DNA from 2 places in the Burkholderia metallica genome. Region 1 is predicted to be linked to the other one. Evidence: riboswitches for the same ligand, from Rfam matches in the RefSeq annotation. Region 1 holds a riboswitch; the other holds the start of a gene.
What was found. A riboswitch is a leader RNA that binds a small molecule or an ion and turns the genes downstream of it on or off. The one in region 1 is predicted to bind manganese.
Positions count from the first base shown of each region.

Region 2: another riboswitch for manganese. It lies ahead of WJ16_RS21280 (sodium:calcium antiporter); the one in region 1 lies ahead of WJ16_RS04735 (TMEM165/GDT1 family protein).

Region 1 covers NZ_CP013401.1:1,046,796-1,054,140, forward strand. The annotation lists gene pepN (aminopeptidase N) at 1-520, opposite strand, end outside; gene WJ16_RS04730 (DUF4136 domain-containing protein) at 708-1,406, shown strand; gene WJ16_RS04735 (TMEM165/GDT1 family protein) at 1,461-2,033, opposite strand; yybP-ykoY riboswitch at 2,112-2,249, opposite strand; gene guaD (guanine deaminase) at 2,412-3,728, opposite strand; gene WJ16_RS32860 (hypothetical protein) at 3,725-4,072, opposite strand; gene WJ16_RS04745 (adenosine deaminase) at 4,100-5,125, opposite strand; gene xdhC (xanthine dehydrogenase accessory protein XdhC) at 5,144-6,154, opposite strand; gene WJ16_RS04755 (disulfide bond formation protein B) at 6,786-7,298, opposite strand.
Region 2 covers NZ_CP013403.1:316,290-323,634, reverse strand. The annotation lists gene WJ16_RS21305 (zinc-binding dehydrogenase) at 1-32, shown strand, start outside; gene WJ16_RS21300 (aminotransferase class V-fold PLP-dependent enzyme) at 228-1,718, shown strand; gene WJ16_RS21295 (2-oxoglutarate dehydrogenase) at 1,910-2,341, opposite strand; gene WJ16_RS21290 (S10 family serine carboxypeptidase-like protein) at 2,395-4,242, opposite strand; gene WJ16_RS21285 (hypothetical protein) at 4,969-5,169, shown strand; yybP-ykoY riboswitch at 5,174-5,342, shown strand; gene WJ16_RS21280 (sodium:calcium antiporter) at 5,411-6,421, shown strand; gene WJ16_RS21275 (glutathione binding-like protein) at 6,437-7,075, opposite strand; gene WJ16_RS21270 (winged helix-turn-helix transcriptional regulator) at 7,213-7,345, shown strand, end outside.

The DNA.
Region 1 (7,345 bases):
CGTCGGGCAGGTCGCCCGAATCGACGAGGTTGCCGTTCGACAGCAGCACCGGGTACGCGGCCTTGTCGGCGCGCAGCGTCACCGTGTACGACGCCATCACGTCCGGGCGATCGAGGAAGTAGGTGATGCGACGGAATCCTTCGGCTTCGCACTGCGTGAAGAAGTTGCCGCTCGACACGTAGAGGCCCGACAGCGTCGTATTCTGGTCGGGTGCGCACGCGCTTTCGAGCGTCAGCTCGAAGGCGTCGGGGACGTTCTCGACGGTCAGCCCGTGTTCGTGCGCACGTACGGCGCCGTGCGGCGCGCCATCCACGCGTGCGCCGAGGAATTCGAGCGCTTCGCCCATCAGCTCCAGGTGCGGTACGGGCGCGGCATCCGGATTGCGGCGCACGCGCATCGTATTCCTGACGATCGTACGGGCCGGCGCGAGATCGAATTCGAGCGCGACGGAGTCGATGAGGAAGGCCGGCGGCGTGTAGTCGGCGCGGCGGATCACGGTAGAGGAGGCGTTGTCGGACATGGTCGTCGAGATCGGTGGAGTGGGGGACGGGCCCGTCGTGCGGGCCAGGCGAACCGGGTCATTGTACAAAGGCTTGCGGCGGTGTGCCGGGCGAACTTTTTACCGGTTCCGGGAGTCCGCGTATTATCGGCATCCCGTTACGGTTCGCGCGGTGCGACGAACGGGTGACGGATCGAAGAGGATCGACATGAAACGCGAATGGATTCGACGCGGTGCGGGCTGGGCGGCGGTGTTGTGCGTGGCGCTGCTGACCGGCTGCACCAGCTACGTGACGACCCAGGTCACGGCCTTCTCCGACTGGAGCGGCAGCGACGCGACACGCACCTATGCGTTCACGCGCACCGACGCGCAGAAGAACAGCATCGAGCAATCGACTTACGAACCGATCGTCGCGAACGAGCTGTCCGCGTATGCGTTCCGGCAGGTGCCTCAGGCGCAGGCGCGGTATCTGGTCGGGCTGACCTATTCGGTCGGCAGCGATCTCGTGACGGTGCCGCAGCCCGTCTACTACGATCCGTGGTTCGCGCCCGGGCCATACTGGCGACGCGGGCCGTGGGGCCCGTGGGGGCCCTGGGGGCCGATGCCGGCCGGCTATGTCGCGCAGACGTACCAGGTGTTCGACTACACGCTCGGCATCCGGATCACGGAGCGCGCGACGGGCAAGGAGGTGTACAACGTGTCCGCGCGCACGACCGGCGACAACGGCACGCTGCTGTATGCGATGCCGTTCCTCGCGCGCAGCGCGCTCGCCGATTTCCCGCTGTCGAACGGCTCGGTCCGCTCGGTCCGGCTGCCGGTCGACAAGCGCGGCGGCCCGGCCGCGCCGGCCGCGAACGAGCGCGCGGTGCCGGCGGCACCGGCTTCGGGCGCCGCCGCCGCGAAATAACGCAACGTCAGTCTTGGCGCGGCCGTTCGGCCGCGCCCGCCATCTTCCTTCCCGTCAGGTCCCGACGCCCAGCAGCGCCAGCGCGCCGAGCACGACGAACAGCACGGCCGCGATGCCGTGCACGAGCTTGGTCGGCAGCCGGTGAGCGAAGCGGTCGCCGAGCAGGATCGCGGGCACGTTCGCGAGCATCATCCCGAACGTCGTGCCGGCCACGACACCGATGTAGTCCTGGAAGCGCGCGGCCAGCGCGACGGTCGCGATCTGCGTCTTGTCGCCCATCTCCGCGAGGAAGAACGCGACGAGGGTCGCCCCGAACACGCCCAGCCGCGAACGGGTGGCATTGGCTTCGTCGGCGTCGAGCTTGTCCGGCACGAGGATCCACAATCCCATCGCAATGAACGAGAACGCGAGCGCCCAGCGCATGATCGACGGCGTGACGAGCACGCCGAGCCATTCGCCAAGTGCGCCGGCGAAGCCGTGGTTCACCAGCGTCGCGACGAGCACGCCGAGAATGATCGGCACCGGCTTGCGATAGCGCGCGGCCAGGACGAGGGAAAGCAGTTGGGTCTTGTCGCCGATTTCGGCGAGCGCGACGGCGCCGGTGGAGATCAGGAAGGCTTGGGACACGTATGGGGATCCACGGGCCGGTGTTGTGCGTGCGAGCGACGATCCACGGTGCGCCGGGCCCTGATGCGGCGCACTGTGAACCATCGGTCTCGCCAGGCCCAGGTGGCTGCGTCCGCCATGGCCGTACGGCCAAGTCTGTTGACGGACGCCTCCGTCACGATGCGCGCCGGGGGCGCGTGGCATCGAGCGGAGCGGCTACTCCCCAATGAGCGGCGGATTTTAGCACGACGTGTCGCGCGCGGAAAAGCGGCCGCGCGACGGGGTGCCTGGGGGCGGGGCGACGCGCGGCTGCCTTCGACCGCCGGACGGCAGCGCCGGCAAGCACGGCTACCCGCGGTGGACGCCCGAGCCTGCCGCGACACGCCCCCCGGCAGGCCGTTACGCGGCGGGGCGGCGCGCGGCGCCGCGCTCATGCACGAGGTTGCCGGCCGCATAGGTGCGGTACACCGCGCGATCGTCGCCGAGCAGCGCGAACGCGAACAGCAGCTCCTCGAGCGAATCCGCCCGCTTCGTGCGGCGCGCGAGCAGCGGGGTGGCCTGCGGATCGAGCACGACGAAGTCGGCTTCGGTGCGCGGCGCGAGCGTGCCGACCGTATCGGCGAGGTCGAGCGCCTGCGCGGCGCCGGCCGTCGCGAGCCAGAACATCCGCATCGCCGTCAGGTGGTGGCCCGACAGTCGCGCGACCTTGTGCGCCTCGTTCATCGTCTGCAGCATCGAGAACGACGTGCCGCCGCCGACGTCGGTCGCGAGCGTGACGGGCACGTCGTATTCGCCGGCCTTGTCGAAGTCGAACAGCCCGCTGCCGAGGAAGAAGTTCGACGTCGGGCAGTGCGCGACGACGGTGCGCGTCTCGGCCATCCGGCGGCGGTCCTCGTCGTCGAGGTGGATGCAGTGGCCGTACACCGCGCGCGGACGCAGCAGCCCGTAGCGATCGTAGATGTCGAGGTAGCTGCGATGGCCGGGGAACAGTTCGGCCACCCATTTCACCTCGTCGACGTTTTCCGCGACGTGGCTCTGCACGAACACGTCCGGATGGCGGCGCGCGAGTTCGCCGCATGCCTCGAGCTGCGCCTCGGTCGACGTCGGCGCGAAGCGCGGCGTGAGCGCGTACATCTGGCGGCCCTTGCCGTGCCAGCGATCGATCAGCTCGGCGCTGTCGTCATAGCCCGATTGCGCGGTGTCGCGCAGGAATTCGGGGCAGTTGCGGTCCATCAGCACCTTGCCGGCGATCATCCGCAGGTCGCGTGCATCGCTCGCCGCGAACAGCGCATCGGCCGACTGCTTGTGCACCGTGCAGTAGACGAGCGCGCTGGTCGTGCCGCACGCGAGCAGTTCGTCGACGAAGAAATCGGCGACTTCGCGTGCGTGTTCGGCGTCGCCGAACTGGCGCTCGGTCGGGAACGTGTACTTGTCCAGCCACGGCAGCAGGCCCGGCGCCGGCGACGCGATCATGTCGGTCTGCGGATAGTGGATGTGCGTGTCGATGAAGCCGGGCACGATCAGCTTGTCGCGCAGGTCGTGGACGATCGCGTCGCGCGCGAGCGTCGCGGCGAGCTGCGCATACGGACCGGCCGCGACGACCTTGCCGTCGTCGACGATCAGGAGGCCGTCGGTCTCGTAGTTCGCGGCCTGGCTCGATTGCGCCGGGTCGCCGTTGAAGGTCAGCAGCTGGGAACGGAAAGCGGTTTGCGTCATGACGAATGGTCCTGCATCAAGGTAAGGCGAACAGAAGAAAGCGATCGACGCCGCACGGCGGCGCGACGGTGCTTCGCGAGCGGTTGCGGCACGCTGCGTGCGGCACGACCGGATGCGATTGCGTGGGCGAACGTGGCGGCCGAAGCCGCCAGCCGGTGGTTACCGGCGATCCTCGCAGCCGTCGTGTGCGCGGCCGACGTGGGCGCGAACGGAACGGCAAGTCGCGACGGCAGGCATGCACGCGCGACGACGGACGGTGCCGTCGCCACCCGTGCACGCGCGCGGCCGGCCCGGCGCAAGGCCGAACCGGTGATCGCGACGCGGATGCCGTTGCCGTGTTTCATCTGTCCAGCGCTCCTCGATGCAGGCCGTCAGGCGGCCTGCCAGTACGCGTCGAGGCGCGCGTACAGGGCATCGCGCTGCGCCGGTTCGATGAACGACGCCTCGAAGCCGTTGCGGATCACCGCATGGACTTCGGCATCGGTGAGTTGCAGCCCTTCGGCCGTCGCGAAGTAGTTTTCGTTGACGTAGCCGCCGAAATACGCCGGATCGTCGGAGTTGATCGTCACCGCCACGCCGCGGTCGAGCAGCGCCTTCAGCGTGTGCTTCGCCATGTCGTCGAACACGCACAGCTTCAGGTTCGACAGCGGGCACACGGTGAGCGCCGTGCGCGTCTGGGCGAGGCGTTCGACGAGCGCCGGATCTTCGATGCTGCGCACGCCGTGGTCGATCCGGTCGACCTTCAGCACGTCGAGCGCTTCGTAGATGTACGCGGGCGGGCCTTCCTCGCCCGCATGCGCGACGAGCTTCAGCCCGAGCGCACGCGCCTTCTCGAACACGCGTGCGAACTTGGTCGGCGGATGGCCGAGCTCGGACGAGTCGAGGCCCACGCCGATCAGGCGATGGCGGTAGCGCTCGAACAGCGGCAGCGCGGATTCGAACGTCGCGAGCGCGTCCTCTTCGGACAGATGGCGCAGGAAGCACAGGATCAGCTTGCTCGACAGCCCGCGTTTCTCGGCATCGGCGAGTGCGCGCTCGATACCCGCGACCACTGTCTCGATCGGCACGCCGCGTTCGGTGTGCGTCTGCGGGTCGAAGAACAGCTCGGTATGGACGACGTTGTCGGCCAGCGCGCGTTCGCAGTACGCGGCCGTCATGTCGTAGAAGTCCTGCTCGGTCAGCAGCACGCTCGCGCCGGCGTAATAGATGTCGAGGAACGACTGCAGGTCGGTGAATGCATACGCGGCGCGCAGCGCGTCGATCGAGTCGTACGCGAGCGTCACGCCGTTGCGCTGCGCGAGCGCGAAAATCAGTTCGGGCTCGAGCGAGCCTTCGATATGGATGTGCAGCTCCGCTTTCGGCGCGCGGGCAATCTTGTCCTTGAATGTCGGGGTCATGGCGTCGTTCTGGGTCGGTCAGTAGGTAGTGGAAGCCTGCGCGGCCGCGTTCGCGTTGGCCTCGACGGCCTGCAGCAACTGCGCGGCCACCGAGATCGCGATCACTTCGGGCGCCTTGTCGATGATGCCTTCGACACCGATCGGGCAGCGCATCCGCTCGACCTGGGCCGGGTCGATGCCGATCGCTGCGAGGCGATGATCGAACTGCGCGCGTTTTGCGTGCGAGCCGGTCATCCCGAAGTACGCGTAGTCGCCGCGTCGCAGGATGCGCTCGGCCAGCACGAAATCGAGTGCGTGGTCGTGCGTCATCACGACGAAGTACGACTGCGGCGGCGCTGCGTCGACCGCGTCGGCCGGGGCAGCGGCCGCTTCGATCGCGAGGTTGCCGATGCCGGCGAGCACGTCGGCCGGCGGGAACACCGCTTCGGGCCCGTCGATCCAGCGCACGTGGCACGGCAGCGTCGCCAGCACCTTCACGAGCGCGGTGCCGATGTGCCCGGCGCCGAACAGCACGACGGGGAACGCATACGGCGCGATCGTTTCGGTCATCAGCGACACGCCGCCGGTTTCCCACAGCAGGCAGTCGGCACGCGCGGCTTCCGATTCGGGCTCGCTCAACAGCGGCGCGCCCGGCGAGGGGCCGAATGATACGCTACGCACGGTCGCGGCGCCGGCCGCGACGCGCTTCGCGAGCGACATGATCCAGCCGAGGTCGCCGACGTCGAGCCGCTCGAACGCGAGCACCACGGCGCCGCCGCAGCACTGGCCGAGGCTCGGGCCGAGCGCGAGCCTCTCGAGCCGGCGTGCATGCGGCACGTGCGCGCCATCCTTGAGCAGATGCCGCGCGATTTCGATCGCCTTCCATTCCAGATGACCGCCGCCGATCGTATGGCGGGCCGTGTCGCGCGTGACGAGCATCTTGGTGCCGGCTTCGCGCGGCGCGGAGCCGTCGGTATGCGCGACCGTCACGAGCACGGCCGCTTCGCCGTGCGCGAGCAGTTGCTGCAGATCGCCGAGCCACGCTTCCATCAGCACACCCCGTTCGGAACGGTGCGGCACGACACGCGGCGCGGGCTGGCGAGCGCGGCGGCGGCGAGGACGGACGGGAGTGGAGCGGGCCGGCCGCACGGCCGATGCGGTGCGGCGGCAGCGCGCGGACCACGCGCGCGGACGGCACCGCCGGATGCGCGGGCGACGCCATGAGGGTGACGGATGCGGATGGTTTGCGTTGTCATGATGAATCCAGTCGACATTGCGGATCGGGCGCGCGTTACGCAGGGGTGGTGAGACCGCCTGGCCTCGCGCACGTAGATCGCCATCCAGTCACGAAGATAGCACCGCAACGCGGCGGGAACATCGCGGAGCGGTGATCCGCGCTATCAGGAGGCGATCATGTCGATCATAGGCCCGCTGCGGGGGATCGGGGCGCCGACGCGAGCGCATCGGGGCGAAACGCAGGCGTGGCGGGGCTCGCCGTGGACGTCGCGCGCGATGCGTTCGCCCGGACGACCGGGCGGTAGCGGAGTAGGGGTTTACACGGAGTTGGCCGGATGCGGGAGCCGTGCCGGGACGGCGAGCGCGCCGGGGCCACGCGGCCATCGGCGGGCGACGTCGCGGCCCGGGCGAGCGGGCCGCGCGCAGGCCGGTGCGACGCCGGCCGTCAGGCCGCGAGCTTGCGGCGATGGCGCCAGAGGCTCGCGACGACGGCGATCAGGATCAGGGCGAAGCCGATCAGCGCCCAGCCCGGCAGCAGGATGCCGAAGATCGGCGGGTAGACGGTCTCGCACAGCCCGGCGACTTTGAACATGCCGGGGAACCACTGCGCGGGCGGCAGGCTGTCGACGATCGGCTGCAGCGTGTCGAAGCCGCAGCTGAAGCCCGGATTCATCTGGATCGACAGATGCCGCGCGGCCGTGGCGGCCCCGCCGGCCGCGGCGATCGCGATCAGCAGTTCGAGCACCCAGACGCCGCGCCAGTTGCGAATGCCGGCGGCCAGGAACGCGAAGATCCCGATCGCGCAGAAGAAGTAGCGCTGGATGATGCACAGCGGGCACGGATCTTCGTTCTTCACGTACTGCAGGTACAGCGCGCCGGCCAGCAGGGCGATGCACACCCATCCGAGCAGCATCAGCAGGCGGCGTTCGCGGCGGATTGCGAGCGTGTAGTCGTTCATGTCGGCGGGGTTCCTCGTGGGTCGGTCCGGAAAACAATCGCGCGATT
Region 2 (7,345 bases), on a different replicon from region 1:
GGTTCGATTCGGCCGGAAACGGCCGGCCTTGAAAGCCGGCGGCCTCGGCCCGGCCGCACCGCCGCCCCCATGCGGGCGACCGGGCCATGCGATAAAAAAATTCCCTCATTCCGTTAAACGAGAAAACGTTATTCCCTGTCAAGCTGAATCGACAGCCCACTTTGGATCCTTTTTCCCTCCTGTCCCCAGTATCATTTCTCGCACTACGCAATGAGCAAGAGACGGACATGAGCGACACCACCACGCTGCACTACCTCGACTACGCCGCCACGACGCCCGCCGATCCGCGCGTGATCGACGCGATGACGGCCTGCCTCGGCTTCGACGGCATCTTCGGCAACCCCGCATCGAGCTCGCACGCCGCCGGCCGGCTGGCGAAAGACAAGGTCGAGCAGGCCCGTGCGCAAGTCGCCGCGCTGATCGGCGCGGATGCCGACGAAATCGTCTGGACGTCGGGCGCCACCGAATCGAACAACCTCGCGCTGAAGGGCTATGCGGAAAACGCGACCGGCAAGCGGCACCTGATCACGAGCCGCATCGAGCACAAGGCCATTCTCGACACGATGGCGAACCTGTCGAAGCATGGCGCGTCGGTCACGTTCGTCACACCCACGCGCGACGGCGAAATCACCGCCGACGCGGTCGCTGCCGCAATCGGCCCCGACACGGGCCTCGTGTCGCTGATGCTCGTGAACAACGAACTCGGCACGCTGACCGATATCGGCGCGATCTCGCGCATCGTGCATGCGGCGGGCGCGCTGCTCCACGTCGACGCCGCGCAGGCGCTCGGCAAGACGCCGATCGACGTGCGCGCGCTCGGCATCGACATGCTGTCGATGTCCGCGCACAAGGTGTACGGCCCGAAGGGCATCGGCGCGCTGTTCGTGCGCCGCGACATCGCGAACCGGATCGCGCCGCAGATCCACGGCGGCGGGCACGAACGCGGGTTGCGCTCGGGCACGCTCGCCACGCACCAGATCGTCGGCATGGGCGTGGCGTGCGAACTGGCCGCCGAAAAGCTCGACGGCGAAACCGCGCGGATCGCGGCGCTCGGCGCCCGCCTGACGGATGCGCTGGTCGCACTCGGCGACGTCACGCAGAACGCGGCCGCCGCGCGCCGCATCCCGCACACGCTGAGCCTCACCGTGAATGCGCCCGGCTTCTTCCCGTTCATGCTCGGCGAAGCGCTGGCCGTGTCGTCGACGTCCGCATGCAACTCGACCAGCGGCGCACCGTCGCACGTGCTGACCGCGATCGGCCTCGATGCGCAGACGGCGGGCCGCACCGTGCGCGTGAGCTTCGGCCGCTTCACGACGGAGCAGGACGTCGACTTCGCGATCGCCTGTTTCCGCAACGCGATCGAACAGTGTCGCGCGACGGCGTCGAACGGCTTCTGCGCGTCGCGGCAGATCACGCCGGCCGACCTGAAGGCGATCCGCACTGCCGGCTTCCGCTCGATCATCTGCAACCGGCCGGACGGCGAAGGCGACGCACATCCGGCGTTCGACGAAATCGCCGCGGCGGCCCGCGAACTGGGCCTCGAAGCACGCTACCTGCCGGTCGAGCGCGACCGCATCGGCGATGCGGAGATCGATGCATTCGGTGAACTGGTCGACACGCTGCCGAAGCCGGTGCTCGCGTACTGCCGCAGCGGCAGCCGCTCCAGCATGCTGTGGAATCGCCTGTCCGCCCGACGCTCGGCGCTGGCCTCGGCCTGAACCCGTCGCGCGGGTGGTGTCGCCGCTCTGCTGCTCGCCGGTCGCGTTCGACGCGCACCGGCTCGTAACGCTCAGCAACTTCACCGGCGTCGGTGGCGGCGCTGCGCGCGCCAGGCCGTCTGGCGCCTGTCGTTCATCTTCCGGCGGCCGGTGCGAAGCATGTCGCACCGGCCGCCGCCCTGCCTGCTACGTCACTCGTCCTGCTGGTCCTGCTGCGCCTGCACCTGCCGCTGCCGGATGAACTGCCGCACGTCGTTCATCGTCACGCGGCCGGTGTGCTTCGCATCGATCTCGTCGAAGTGCTTCGACACGAAGCCGAGACCGTTGCTCTGCGCCTGCGCCTTCGTCACGGCCGCGCCGTTGCTCAGCACCGTATTGGCGCCGAGCCGCGCATCGACACGCTGCTGCGCCTGCTGCTGCAGCGTCGCGCCGGTCGACGGCAACACCGGCGCCGCGCGCGTGGCAGGAAAGAACGGCCCGTCGACACCGTGCCCGCCGCGCGGCAGCTTCACCGGCGCCACCGCCTGCGGCGGCAACGCGTAGGCACTGCTCATCACGGCACCGAGCACGATCAACGGGGACATACGCCGCATCAATTTGATTAGGGACATGATCGCTCGCATTCAATGGATGAAGAGAGGGTTCCTTTGACAAGGAGTCCGTCGCTCGGGGCCGCTCACGGCGCCGCCGCCAGCGTCGTCCCGGCGGTCGCGCCGGGGACGCTGCCGGTCGGTACGCTCGGCGGGTTTTCATCCGGCCACGGCGGCGGCAGCGTATGCAGCGTCAGCGCCGTCGGAATCCGCGCGCCCTTGTAGAACGTCTTCAGGTCCCGCTTCATCTGCGGACGGGCGACGTCGTCCAGGTAGATCATGTGGCCGCCCTGGAAGAAGTTCACCTGCAGCTTCGGATTCAGGCCCTTCACCGTCTGCAGCCGCGCGAGTTGCTTCTCGGTGTTGAAGAACGGCGTCGCGAGATCGTGGAAGCCGTTCTCCGCGAGCACACGAAGCTTCGGGTTGAGCTGCAGCGCACCGAGCAGATCGGGGATCGTGTCGGGCATCGGCTGGCCGTCGTGCGAGAAGTCCCAGACCTCGATGATGTTGTCGTTCAGCGGCAGGTAGGTCGCGTTCGGTGCGGTGTAGCCGAGGTAATCCGGCATCTGCGTCGCGAGCGCGTTCGTGAACGGCTGCGAAATCAGGATGTCGGACGGATCGCCGTCGTCCTGCAGCCGCGGATCGGAGTTCGGCAACGACACGCGGCCGTCATACCGGCCGATCGTCGTGCCGGGCAGCAGGCTCGTGCCGAACGGATTCGCGTTGAAGTAGCCGCGCAGCGCCTGCTGCGTGAGGCTCGACGGGATCGACCACAGCTTCAGCGTCGCATCGCTCGGGAACACCGGCGTGCCGAGCGCATCCGGAATGCCGAGCTGGCTCAACACCCACGACTGCGAATACTTCTGCAGCTGGTTGTAGATCAGCGTCGTGAACAGTTCCGTCTGCAGTGCGTACAGATCCTGGTTCACCGGCGCCGGCGACACCTGGTTGAAGTACGCCGCGACCGCCGCATAGCCGGGCAGATAGCCGGCCACCGTATCGGTGTCGAGCAGCAGCCCTTCCGTCGACTGCGTGATCGCGACCGCCTCCACCGCATCCGCGAAGTAGTTCAGGATCGCCGACTGCAGCACGATGCCCGTCAGGTGCACGCCGGCCGATTCGAGCGCGAGCGCGAGCATGTCGGTACGCGGCGTGCCGTACGATTCGCCGTACAGGTAGATCGGCGACGTGCCGCGGCTGTTGACGTTCAGGTAGCGCTGGATGAAGTCGCGCATGATGTTCACGTCCGCATCGGAACCCCAGTACTTCTGGTTGGTGTTCGGCAACACGGCTTCCGACAGCCCGGTGCCGGGCGGGTCGATGAACACGAGGTCGGTGGTATCGATCAGGCTTTCGGCGTTGTCGACGAGCGGATAGTTCGGCCAGTTGCTGCCGAACAGCGGATCGGGCGTGGCGACGCGGGTCGGCGCGAACGAGCCGAGCCGCAGCCAGATCGACGACGAGCCGGGGCCGCCGTTGTAGACGAACGTGACGGGGCGCGGCTTGCCGTTCGTGCTCGGCGCGGTGTACGCGACATACGACATCGACGCTTCCGCATTGCCGTTCGCGTCCTGCGCGGTCAGGTGGCCGGTGGTCGTCGTGTAGTTGACGGTCGTGCCGCCGTTCTTCCACTGGTAATGCATGACGGCCGCTTTCTCGGACACCTGCGCGGGCGCGAGGCCGTCTGTCGCATTCATCGAATACGCGACCGGGTCGACGTAAGGCTGGTTGGCCGGCGTCTGCGCGCCGGCCGCCTGTTGCGCGCCGGCCTGTGCGCTGGCGGTGGCTTGCGCGAGGCTCGACGCGCCGACGGACGACGAATCGTCGCCGCCGCACGCCGCGAGCGCCAAGGTCATGACGGTCAATGCACCTAGCCCGGCCAACCGGCCGTGACGGCCACGGCGGCTGCCGGTACAGCTCCTGTCTGGTTTCATCTCTGTCCTTTGGTTCGGATACCGCTTCACACAGGCCGCCAACGCCTGCGAAACGCGCAGACCGACCCGCCACTCGCGTTGCACGGTCGGCAGTCGGCGGTTGGGGATTGGACTTCTAAGAGACTGAACTTGATACAGACACAGCAAACTGCTGGCGAGATTGGTGCTCGGACGCCCCCTGCAGTTTGGACAACTTTTATATGACCCAAATTTACGACAACACAAAAATAGGCGGTGCTGCGCCGCGTTGTCAAAGATCATTCGGATATTAAAAATCCCGCGATAATGCTAACGGCGGACAGTGTCTGCCAATTGAAAGAAAGCGGGATTATTTGTGCGTTGCGGGCTTTATCGGCAATCATTCGCCGGAATCGGCGCTTTTGCCGTATGGAACGGAATCCTTTGCCGGCGTTGATGCAGCGCCTCGCAAGCCTTCAGATCGCCGGGATTATTCTTTCATTTTAATTATCAGCGACCGATTAATTCGGCATGACGGCAGGCATGGAACGCCATTCAATGATTCGAGCGCTTCAATCGTTATTCGATCATGGCGCCGATTCGCGCGACGCCATCCATAAAATACCGATTTCTGCCATTCCGTAAAAATTCAGCGGCATTATTTACCCGCGACACGCGCGGCCGGCCGCGGTGCGACGACGCGCGGCATGCAAACCCGCCGCACCGCAGATCACGCGGTCGCGTACGCGCACGACCGAAGCATACGAAGTGCCGATCGGTTCGAACGGCGAGGAGTGCGAACGGTTGGATGCTTCGCAGCAGATGATCGAAAACGACACGTACGTGACGCCGCCGCGCGCACGCCGCTTGCTACCCCGCACGTCGCAAGCATCCGCCACGCCCGCGCGTTCCCCGCACGACGAACGGGGACCGAAGCGCAAGCTTGCCGAAAGCGACCCGCTCGGCTAGACTGCTTTCCGTCTTTGGGGAGTAGCCTGCTTTCCGCCCCCGGAAAGCGAACGCGTCAACACACTCGGCCTGCGGCCGTGGCGCGTTCGGCCTGATCGGCTTGGCGAGACCATGGGCGCATCGCGTCGTTCCTGGTCGGACGTCGGCGGATGTGCCATGGTTCGTCAGCGTCCGACCACGGAGTCCCCATGTTCGTCCCCGCTCTCTCCTCACATGCCGCCGCTGCCTGCGGAGGTGCCGCATGACCTTGATGTTCGTCGAACTGGCGTTCATGCTGGTCGTCATCCTCGTCGCCGCCGAAGTCTTCACCAATGCGCTCGAACATCTCGGCGAACGTCTGAAGATTTCCGAAGGCGTCACCGGGTCGCTGTTCGCGGCCGTCGGCACCGCACTGCCCGAAACGATGGTGCCGCTGCTCGCGCTGGCGGGCGGCACCGCGAACCAGGCCGTGAACGAGGAGATCGGCGTCGGCGCGATTCTCGGCGCGCCGCTGATGCTCGCGACGCTCACCACGTTCCTGATGACGCTCGCGGTGATCCGCTCGCGCGGGCTGCGCGGCACGATCGCGCCCGAACGCACGGGCTTCGTGCGCGACATGAACACCTTCCTCGCCGCGTTCTCGCTCGCCACCGTCGCGATGTTCGTTCCGCATCACAACTGGGCCGTGCGCGGGCTGCTCGCGGTGATGCTGGTCGGCATCTACGTGATGTACGTCGTGGTGACGTTCCGCGCGTCGAGCCAGCTCGTCGATGCCGGGCACGGCACCGAGGCGCCGCATGCGATGTTCCTGGCGCGTACGGGCCTGCCGACCAACCTGGCGACCATCGCGCTGCAATTGTTGCTCGGCGTCGCGCTGCTGGTCGGCGGTGCGAAGGGTTTCATTCACGGCGTGGAAGGCGTGTCGCACGCGCTCGGCGTGTCGGCACTGCTGCTGTCGCTGATCATCGTGCCGATCGCGACGGAATTGCCGGAAAAGATCAACAGCGTGCTGTGGATTCGCCGCGGGAAGGATACGCTCGCGTTCGGCAACATCACCGGCGCGATGGTGTTCCAGGGCACGCTGCTGCCGGCGATCGGCATCATGCTGACGCCGTGGGAGCCGCGCCCCGAAGTGCTGACCGGCGTGATCATCACGCTCGCGGCGGCCGTGTGGCTGCGCATCAATGCGCGCACGCGCGGGCTCGCGGTGTGGGCGTTGCTCGCGAACGGCGCGGGCTATGCGGCGTACCTGGTGCTGGCGCTGACGCGCTGAACGCGTCGGGCTGTGTCAAGCCGCGTTCGGCCGCGCGTCGGCCTGCAGCACCCGCTGCACCGCCGGCCGCGCCCGCACCCGCTCGTACCACGCGCGCAGATGCGCATACCGGGTGAGGTCGATATCCGCGTGGTACACGGAGCGCATCCATACGGCCTTGCCCCAGCCTGTCAGCGCGAACAGGTACGCATCGGCGACCGTGAACGTGTCGCCCGTCAGGAACGCGTTGCCGTCAAGCTGGCGGTCGATCCACGCAAAGCGACTGTCGAGCTTCGTTCTCGCCGGGTCGACGTACTGCCCCGCCTGCACCGCATACAGCAGCGGAATGAAACCCTTGTGGATTTCCGCGGAGAGGAAGTTCAGCCACTCCATCAGCCGATAGCGGGCGAGCGTGCCGTACGCGGGCGCAAGTGCGGCGTGCGGACACAGATCCGCGAGATACTGCGCGATCGCCGGCCCTTCGCGCAGCAGCGTGCCGTCGTCGAGTTCGAGCAGCGGCACGTAGCCGAGTTCGGTCACGTCGTAGTAGTTGCGTCCGTCCTCGAGCACATGCTTGCGCGGGTCGACCTTGACGATCTCCGCGTCGAGGCCGCCTTCGCGCAGCACGATGCAGATGGCCTGCGAACAGCTGCCGGGAGCGTGATAGAGCTTCATGCGTGTCCTTCGTTTCGTTGTCCGTGTATCGATTCGCCGCGACGCGGGCGCTACTATCTCGCATCGGCGCAGCGCCGGGAAGACGGCAGTCGTTTGTGCCGTAGTCACAAAAAATTTACCGACCGGGGTTCAGCAGGATGAAAACGAGTGCGACAGGATGTTCCGTTGAAGAAGCGATGCGCCTGCTCGGCGGCCGTTGGCGGCTGCTGCTGGTGTCGTACCTGCTCGACGGGCCGCGGCGCTTCAGCGACCTGCGGCGCGACATGCCCG